DNA from 3 places in the Pseudoalteromonas sp. SW0106-04 genome. Region 1 is predicted to be linked to each of the others. Evidence: predicted binding sites of a transcription regulator. Region 1 holds the regulator's gene; each other region holds the start of a gene.
What was found. The regulator ArgR, encoded in region 1, controls arginine synthesis, uptake and breakdown. The targets are predictions, from matches to a motif close to ANTGAATANNTATTCANT.
Positions count from the first base shown of each region.

Region 2: a site for ArgR is predicted at 1,420-1,437, ahead of argC (N-acetyl-gamma-glutamyl-phosphate reductase). Genes of this name have one in related genera too.
Region 3: a site for ArgR is predicted at 1,317-1,334, ahead of W04_RS08310 (citrate synthase). Genes of this name have one in related genera too.

Region 1 is NZ_BCAI01000003.1:70,912-74,175, forward strand. Features, by position in the region: gene mdh (malate dehydrogenase) at 1-925, opposite strand, end outside; gene argR (transcriptional regulator ArgR) at 1,155-1,622, shown strand; gene W04_RS04990 (Dyp-type peroxidase) at 1,582-2,520, opposite strand; gene W04_RS04995 (ABC transporter ATP-binding protein) at 2,613-3,264, opposite strand, start outside.
Region 2 is NZ_BCAI01000002.1:93,836-97,099, forward strand. Features, by position in the region: gene argB (acetylglutamate kinase) at 1-250, opposite strand, end outside; gene argC (N-acetyl-gamma-glutamyl-phosphate reductase) at 262-1,269, opposite strand; gene argE (acetylornithine deacetylase) at 1,491-2,636, shown strand; gene W04_RS03015 (PstS family phosphate ABC transporter substrate-binding protein) at 2,726-3,264, opposite strand, start outside.
Region 3 is NZ_BCAI01000005.1:193,325-196,588, reverse strand. Features, by position in the region: gene sdhA (succinate dehydrogenase flavoprotein subunit) at 1-286, opposite strand, end outside; gene sdhD (succinate dehydrogenase, hydrophobic membrane anchor protein) at 287-634, opposite strand; gene sdhC (succinate dehydrogenase, cytochrome b556 subunit) at 625-1,002, opposite strand; gene W04_RS08310 (citrate synthase) at 1,431-2,717, shown strand; gene W04_RS08305 (aminotransferase class V-fold PLP-dependent enzyme) at 2,792-3,264, shown strand, end outside.

The DNA of each region.
Region 1 (3,264 bases):
TGAAGTCGATGCCTTCTTGAATATCTTTATTCAAGGTGCCCAGCATGTCTTCTTTGGCTTGTTGTTCAAAGGCGCTTAGTTCACCGTAAGAAAGCAACTCTTCGACACCATTTTTACCAAGACGTACCGGCTGAGCGAAGAACTGTGCGTCTTCACCATTGCCTTCAACATAGGCGTATTCAATAACATCTTCACCTTGCATGCCTTTGACTAGTGACAAGCAGAAGCGCGCTGCAGCTGCGCCCATAGAAAGTGTAGCACTGCCGCCACCCGCTTTTGCTTCAACAACTTCGGTACCGGCGTTTTGGATACGCTTAGTTAGCGCAGCAACTTCCTCATCAGAGAAGCTCGCACCTTCTACTTGAGACAGTAGAGGTAGAATAGTAGTCCCTGAGTGACCACCAATTACTGGCACTTTCACGTCGTTCACGTTCAGGCCTTTTAGCTCAGCAATGAAAGTTTCAGCACGGATCACGTCAAGTGTTGTTACACCAAATACGCGTGCTGGATCATAAGTACCCGCTTTTTTGAATACTTCAGCAACGATTGGCACTGTGCCGTTGACCGGGTTAGTGATAACACCGACCATGGCTTTCGGGCAGTTTTTAACAATGCCCTCAGCTAGCGTCTGAACAATGCTGGCGTTTACATTAAACAAATCAGCGCGGTCCATGCCCGGCTTACGCGGCATACCCGCTGGGATTAAAACAATGTCACAACCGTTTAGTGCTGCGTCTAAGTCTTCTTTACCGAAGCCCTTTACATCAACCGCAGTTGGGATGTGTGATAGGTCAACAGCAACACCAGGAACCACAGGGGCTACGTCGTATAGAGCAAGCTCAGAACCAGCAGGAAGGCTATTTTTTAGTAGCAAAGAGAGCGCTTGACCGATACCACCGGCAGCACCTAAAACGGCAACTTTCATTTTAATTCTCCGTAAAATAACGAGATTGGGTTATCAAGATTTGGGTCATCTGACCTTTTGGTGGCCTTAAAGATAATGAAAAGCGCCGATAAAGACAAATTTATCCGCGTTATTTTGACGATAATCTCGACCATAGTCGTAAACTTCACTGTAAACCTCAGTGCCTTGGATGAAATAACCCCGGTTCTTGGGTAGAATGATAAGACTTTAAGCTACAAAGACCATTATTATGCACGCGCAAGAAAAACAAGAAGCCTTGGTAAAAGCCTTTAAAGCCCTCCTAAAAGAAGAAAATTTCGGCTCACAAGGAGAGATTGTTGATGCCTTAAAAGAACAAGGCTTCGATAACATCAGCCAAAGCAAAGTTTCGCGCATGCTCAGCAAGTTTGGTGCGGTGCGTACACGCAACGCCAAACAAGAAATGGTCTATTGCTTACCCGCAGAATTAGCCGTTCCCACTGCGAAGTCGCCACTGCGCCAATTAGTGCTGGATATTGTTCACAATGAGATGATGATCATCATCACCACCAGCCCGGGTGCAGCACAATTAATCGCGCGCTTGCTCGATTCTCTCGGTAAGGCCGATGGCGTGCTAGGAACCATAGCCGGGGATGACACCATCTTTATTGCCCCCGCCAAAGTCTCAGAAATTGATATTACTCTGGAGCGGGTGCGTAAGCTGTTTGAGAACGTGTAGCCAACGACTTTAGAAAATCCACCGAAGGGGCAAAAAACGCTGAGCCCATGTCGGCCTGGGTAAAGTCCAGCCAAGCATCATAATGATGATGATCCCCTAGCTGACTTTTCAGCATTTGCGTAAACGCGTCGCCACTGGCGGCGCAGGTCACCGACAGCAAGCCTTGCTTGGTCATGGTGCCAAAAGGCATGCCCTGGTGCAGTAACAGCGGTTCGCCTTTTTCATCTTTCAACTCTGAGCGCGCCGCGTGACTGTTGGCATTAATCGGCATTAGCAGCTCGGCATCCAGACGAGTACGGCCAATCACCAACTCTTGCTCTTCAATACTGAGCGCTTGCCAGGCATTAAGGTTGTGGGTAAAGCGCTGGACGTGCACATAACTGCCTTTTACAAAATCATTGCCGGGGTCATTAATGAGGGCCGTGAGGTTTTTTTGCCGCCCATGAGGCGTATCCGGAGCGTAAAGAAAGCCATTAAAATCACGCCCGTCTAAAAAGCGATAACAGGTGATCTCCTCAACAAGCTCCACATCACTGCCTAACAGCTTCAATACTCGCTGGCCAAATAGATGATTGACATCTTCCCGGTCCGAGCGAATTTGTATAAACAAATCGAACGGCTGTGCTAGCACGTGGTGGTCACGGTTGGGGATACTCGGAAAGCTCGCTAATTCTGCAGGCATGGCATCGGGGTGAAAATGCGGCCAGTACTGCGCACCTATGGCGACAAAGCTGGAAACCATGGCCTCAGAGAAGCGATCATCGTATTCGCTTTGCAGGTCCACTAACTGTGCGAGCTTACTTTTAACTGCGTGATCATGGCCATCAAGGACATTGAGAAACAAGTGCAAGCCGTGCAAATTGGCCTGCGCGCACACACCGGATTGCGCTCTGGGCATTAAGTTACCATTCCTTTCGTTGTTATTGTTAGCAGCGCCTATTACGAGCGCTAAGCCGCCTGCGCGGCTACATACAGGCTATGAATTCGCGCTTAATCAGCGAAGAAATTCACAGAGTGTGGGGTAATTGTAAGCGATAGCTTCTGACTCGGCAAAAACTCTTGTTCAGCTTTAGCAGGAATTTCAACTTCTTGAGCAAACACGCTGACGCGATAAACGTATTCTGTGCCGACAAAACGCTGTGATAGTAACGTCACTTCATCGTGTTCATCACCAATCAACTGCATATCGTGAGGACGAACATACACTTGCCCCTTCCCCGATGATGGCAAAGGCTGTAAAGAGCGCACAACACCAAAGGGCGTTTGCACATGCTCGGCATCAACGATAGTGGCATCAATATACACACCCGTGCCTAAGAACTCTGCCACGACTTTAGAGTTGGGGTGCTGGAATAATTGTTTCGCCGTACCTTGCTGTGCAATTTGTCCGTTGTGCATGACCGCTAATGTGTCGGCAAAGGCAAATGCTTCTTCTTTGGAGTGGGTCACAAAAATAGCAGAGACGCGCTGGTCTTTAATAATGCGGCGAATGTCAGCAATTAGTTGAAAACGCACCTGATGGTCAATATTCGAAAACGGCTCATCAAGCAGCAATAGGCTAGGTTTGTATGCCAGCGCTCTAGCTATGGCAACACGTTGCTGTTGGCCGCCTGAAAGCTGGTGTGGATAACGCCCTCCACAC
Region 2 (3,264 bases), on a different contig from region 1:
CACACCCAGCTAGGGCACCAACGATATAGGGCATTTGTTCGGCAGGACTGATGCGTAGACCTTGGTGCTTCGCCGTGGCGAAGCCCGCATCGTGCAGCCAGCGGTCAACCAGTGAGCCACCGCCGTGAACCACAACAAAACGGGTATCGGTCATGGTCGCCAAGGTTGCGAACAACGCTTGCACTGACTGCGGGCTGTTTAACAGGGCACCGCCCAATTTGATCACCCAAGTGGTGTTGCTACTCGTCATTATTTTCCTCTTTATACCAAACCAATCGTTGGGTCTAATCCAGCGTTAATGTTCATACATTGCAGCGCTTGACCTGATGCGCCTTTTAGTAAGTTATCGATGGCAACACTGATAATCAGTTGCTGCTGTTGCAAATGCCAGCCAATATCAACATAAGGGGTTTGCGCGACGCCTTTAATTGATGCCAAACCACCAGCACCGAGCAGGCGAATCAAAGGTTCATCGGCAAGGCATTGATAAGCATCGGTGATGTCGTTAAGCGTGGTCCCTGCATTTACTTGCGCGTATATGGTTGCCAAGATACCGCGATTAAAGTTTCCTAAATGCGGGGTAAATAGCACTGGATGCCCTAATGCTTGTTCAATTTCAGGGGTATGGCGGTGATTAAACACGCCATAAGGGGCCAGTGATACCTCGCAAAAGTGCGTGTTCATATTGGCTTTGCGCCCCGCCCCAGTCACCCCGGATACGGCATTTATGATCACTTTTTGCTGTGGCGCTAATAACCCTGCTTGTTGAAGCGGTTTAAGGGCGTTTAGGCTGGCTGTTGGGTAACAGCCCGCCACAGCAACCAGTTGTGCATCCATAATGGCACTGTTATGCCACTCAGCTAGCCCATATACTGCTTGGCGCAATAGGTCAGGGTGGGGATGTTCAAAGCCATAGTACTGGGTATAGAGTTCGGCATCGGCAAAACGAAACCCGCCAGAGAGGTCAAAAACTTTAATATCCTGCTCGAGAAATTGCGGCGCCAATTCAACACTTACTTTATGCTCGGTACACAGGCACACGGCGTGCGCATGCTGACCAATATCAGCAATAGCATCGGCTGTTAGGCCCTGTAGTGGCATATCTAATAACCCACGGTGCTGAGGATAAAGATCGCTGAGTTTTTTATCGCGATCATGACTCCCGGCAGAGACATAGCAGCCCTGCAAGACAAAATGAGGATGCTTGGCAACTAATTGCGCCAACTCAGCGCCGCTATAACCACTTGCGCCAATAATTACGATGTTCATGAAGATGCTCTTTTTTGGTTTAATCAAGGGCGAGATGCCCAACGCAACACACTCTCACACTAGGATTTCCGAGGTGAGCGGCTTATCGTCGTCGCGCCGTACAAAGGGGGTGATGAACCATTATAACCAAACCAATACTTATGCTTAAAAAGTGAATTGATATTCACTATAAAGACATTTATATTAATATGCAACAATCGCGAATAATTATTTGGAAATGTATGGCTCTTCCCGACTTTTTGCACCTTTACCGGGAGTTAATCGCTACCCCATCGATCAGTTCACTGGATCCGAAATTAAGCCAAAGCAACCGCGCCGTTATTGAACACTTGGCATCTTGGTGCGAGGAGCTAGGCTTTGCATGTGAAATAAAACCACTCAGTAGTGATGCCAATAAGTTTAACTTGATAGCGAAGCGTGGCCATGGCAGTGGCGGATTGATGTTGGCAGGGCATACCGATACCGTTCCTTTTGATCAAGGCCGTTGGAGTATGGACCCCTTCACTTTGAGCGAGCGAGACAATAAGCTCTTTGGTCTTGGCAGCATCGATATGAAAGGGTTCTTTGCTTTTGTGCTCAATGCCATCGCTGAGTTGGATGCGAGTAAGCAACAACAACCGCTGCTTATTCTCGCCACCGCCGATGAAGAAACCACTATGGCTGGTGCCCAAGAAGTGGCAAAGTATCCAGACTTAAAACCGGCTCGCTGCGTTATTGGCGAGCCTACCGACATGACCCCTGTATTTACTCACAAAGGGCATATGACATCAGCGGTTCGTATCATTGGCAAAAGCGGGCACAGCTCTGATCCTGAGCGCGGCATCAATGCCATTGAAGTGATGCACTTGGTGATTGAAAAATTATTGGTTCTAAAAGAGGATCTTAAGAATAAATATTCAATTGAACATTTTGCCATTCCCTACCCGACATTGAACCTTGGTCACATACATGGCGGTGATAACGCTAACCGCATTTGCGGATGTTGTGAATTACAGTTAGATATGCGCCCGTTACCAGGATTGAGTATTGTCGAACTGCAAGCCATGTTATTAGCGGCAACTCAGGACATCACTGCTCGCTACCCTGGCTGCGTTGAAGTCATTGATATGCACGACCCGATCCCTGCCTTTGCAGGGACCACTGATAGCGCGCTAGTGCAGCTGGCGCAAAAGATTTCGCAACAGCCAGCAATAGCGGTGAACTACTGCACTGAAGCCCCCTTTATTCAGCAATTGGGCTGTGAAACCATAGTCATGGGCCCAGGCTCCATTAACCAAGCACATCAGCCCGATGAATTCTTAGCCATGGACCGTATTGATCCATCACAACGTATTATCAAAGAACTTATTCAACAAAGTTGTTGGTAATACAGACTTTATGACGCACGGATAGCGAACACAAAAAAGCCCCTCATGGAGGGGCTTTAAACTAATCAACAAGATTCAAAGATACAATGTTACTGTAAGCCTAAACGCTTAAGTTCACGCTCAACCATCTTGCTTGAAAGTGGCACATAACCATCTTTCTCAACAATTTTTTGACCTGTTTGTGATAGCACCATTTTTACAAACTCAGCATCGATAGGAGATAGTGGCTTATTAGGGTGCTTATTCACGTAGACGTAAAGGAAACGTGATAGTGGATATTTGCCCGTTGCAACGTTATCAAGTGTTGCATCAACAAACTTATCGCCTTTTTTCGCCAGCGGCACCGTACGTACACCTGAGGTCTTGTAACCGATACCTGAGTAACCAATCGCATTCACAGAAGAAGAGATTGACTGTACTACCGATGCAGAGCCAGGCTGCTCGTTTACGTTATTACGGAAGTCACCTTTACATAGGGCTTTCTTCTTGAAGTAACCATAAGTACCAGATACTGAGTTACGACCATACAATTGAATATCTTTTGCCGCCCAATCACCCGTTAGGCCAACATCGCCCCAACGGTTAATCTGTTCGCTGGCGCCACATTTACGCGTTGAAGAGAAAATGG
Region 3 (3,264 bases), on a different contig from region 1:
TTGCCTCTGGGCCGGTTTTACACATGTACTCGATGGCGTCTTGGTCACCGATATAATCAGAGCCCTTAACGGTATCGTACATGTGCCATTCCCAGTTATCCTCGTGCGAGTTACCTAGTGCTACGGTAATACCACCCTGTGCCGACACGGTGTGTGAACGGGTTGGGAATACCTTGGAAATAAGCGCACAAGACTTGCCTGATTCAGTGATTGCTAACGCTGCGCGCATACCTGCACCGCCAGCGCCAACCACTACTGCGTCAAATTCGCGAACTGAATATTTCACTTAAACACCCCATAGAACAAACAGGCCAACTACTACGTAAGATAGGGCCATAAGGTTTAATACGAAGCCAAGAAACGCGCGTAGTTTGGCGTTCTTTACATAGTCGGTTAGCACCTGCCATAGGCCGATGCGTGCGTGCACCATAATGCACGCAAGGGCGATTAGGGTGTATACCTTCATCGCGAAGTTACCGAATAACCCCGACCATGCTTCATAGGTTAATGCTGGAGTGCATAGCAGATAACCAATAATAAATAGTGCATAAGAGCTGATGATAAGTGCCGTCGCTCGCAGCGATACGAAATCTTGAACACCATCACGCTTTAAAGATGCTTGATTTAAGACCATAGCCAAACTCCCGCCAATACGGCAACAATCACCCACAATACAAAGCCGATTTTAGCGGTTGCATTGCCTGAATCTAATTCTTTCCACGGACCCAAGTCTTGGATTAAGTGGCGTACACCTGCGATGAAGTGATACGAGAGAACGGTGAGGGTACCCCAGGCGATAAATTTGGCAACAAACCCGGTTAACAGGCTTTTGACAAATTCAAATCCTTCCGGAGAAGACAGTGACACAGCCCATGCCCAGATAACAAAGGTCAAGGCAAAGAACATTGCGACACCGGTGACGCGGTGCAGAATTGATGCTTTGGCCGTTGCTGGCATAGAGATGGTCGTTAGATCGAGATTTACAGGTCTTTGCTTTTTCACAGTTACTTGCCCATCTTGCTCACATTGATAAATAGAGCCATCTACATTGTTGTTATAACCATTTATGCAATCACTGCATAAATGCGCTCACATAAATAAACCCACAGACGCGAAAAAAGATCACTTTATTTGTTCAATTTTAAAGCGAAATTTCACGTGTTTGTCATAAACGGTTTACTCAAAGACGTTACGGTATTGAACCCCTGACAGTATATAAGTCTGCAGCGGATATTACAATTCTTGTTTAGTCACGGAGGTTTGCGAATTAGCCATTGGTATAATATTTAATCTCTGCAGAATATTTATTATACACAAATGCATTAAAATTGACTTTCTACCCCTCTTGTACGTTAGAATGATCGGAATTTGCTTAACATTAGTATCACGCATAACAGCTTTAGCTTGTTATTCTTATAGGAGATAATTAGATGGCAGATAAGAAAGCCACTGTCCATATTGATGGACAAGACCCGATTGAACTTCCCATTTACGAAGGTACTGCGGGTCAAGACGTTATCGACGTCCGTACCTTAGGCGCACACGGCTACTTCACCTACGACCCAGGGTTCATGTCGACTGGCTCTTGTGACTCATCTATCACCTACATCGATGGTGGTAAAGGCGTATTGCTACACCGTGGTTACCCCATTGATCAGCTTGCTGAACAATCTAACTACGTCGAACTTTGCTACTTACTGCTTAACGGCGAATTACCGTCAGAAGCAGAGCTTGAAGAATTCTCTAAGTCAATCACTCTAAGCACTATGGTGCACGAGAAAGTGGCGGCCTTCTTCCAAGGTTTCCGCGTTGATGCTCACCCAATGGCGATGCTATGTGGTGTGGTTGGTGCAATGTCTTCTTTCTATCACCAAGACTTAGATATCTCAGACCCAGCACAGCGTAAGCGCAGTGCCACTCGCCTAGTTGCGAAGCTGCCGACTATCGCAGCAATGGCGTACAAGTACACCATTGGCCAACCGTTCGTTTACCCACGTAACGACCTGAGCTATGCAGAGAACTTCTTACACATGATGTTCTCAGTGCCTTCTGAAGATTACCAAGTAAATCCTGTGCTTGCTAAAGCCATGGACCGTATCTTCATGTTGCACGCTGACCACGAGCAAAACGCATCAACTTCAACGGTACGTATTGCTGGTTCATCTGGTGCTAACCCTTATGCATGTATCGCAGCGGGTATCGCATCACTTTGGGGCCCTGCGCACGGTGGTGCTAACGAAGCATGTTTGAACATGCTACAAGAGATCGGCTCAGTTGATCGCATTGACGAATACATCGCTAAAGCGAAAGATAAGAACGACCCGTTCCGCCTAATGGGCTTCGGTCACCGTGTTTACAAAAACTTCGACCCACGTGCCACGGTAATGCGTGACACCTGCCACGAAGTACTGAAAGAGCTAAACATCGAAGATCCACTTCTAGATGTTGCCATGCGCCTAGAGCAAATCGCCCTTGAAGACCCTTACTTCGTTGAGAAGAAACTATACCCGAACGTAGACTTCTACTCAGGTATCATTCTTAAGGCGATTGGTATCCCAACTAGCATGTTCACCGTTATTTTCGCTATGTCGCGCACTGTCGGTTGGATCTCGCACTGGGATGAAATGCTGTCTCAGCCTGGTCACAAGATCAGCCGTCCACGTCAGCTATACAAAGGCGCAACGAAGCGCGATTACGTCGCTCAAGACAAGCGCTAAGCAACGCGTCTTAGAGTTCAAAAAGGTCGCTCCCAGCGGCCTTTTTTATTGCCATTTCAGTCTAGTTCTCTACAATGGCGGCATTTGTACAGCCAGCTTTACCAACCATGTTTGATATAGATGCAATACGCCAAGATTTCCCTGCCCTGACTCAACATGGTAACACCGAACGTGTTTATTTTGACTCGGCCGCAACGGCGCACAAACCACGCTGCGTGATTGACACCTTGACGCGCTTTTACAGCCAGGAAAACGCCAATGTGCATCGCGGCGCCCACCAATTAAGCCAGCAAGCAACCAGCCGCTATGAGCACGCGCGCCAGCAAGTGGCCGAATTTATCGGCTGTCAGCATAACGAATTGGTTTGGACTAAAGGGGCCACCGAGGCTATTAACTTGGTCGCCTATGGGCTGACGGCGCAGCTACAACCCAAAGACGTGATTTTAATTACCGAGCTTGAGCACCACGCTAACATCGTGCCCTGGCAACAGCTAGCGAAGCGCACCGGTGCAACATTGATGGCCGTACCGGTCACCCCCGCAGGTCT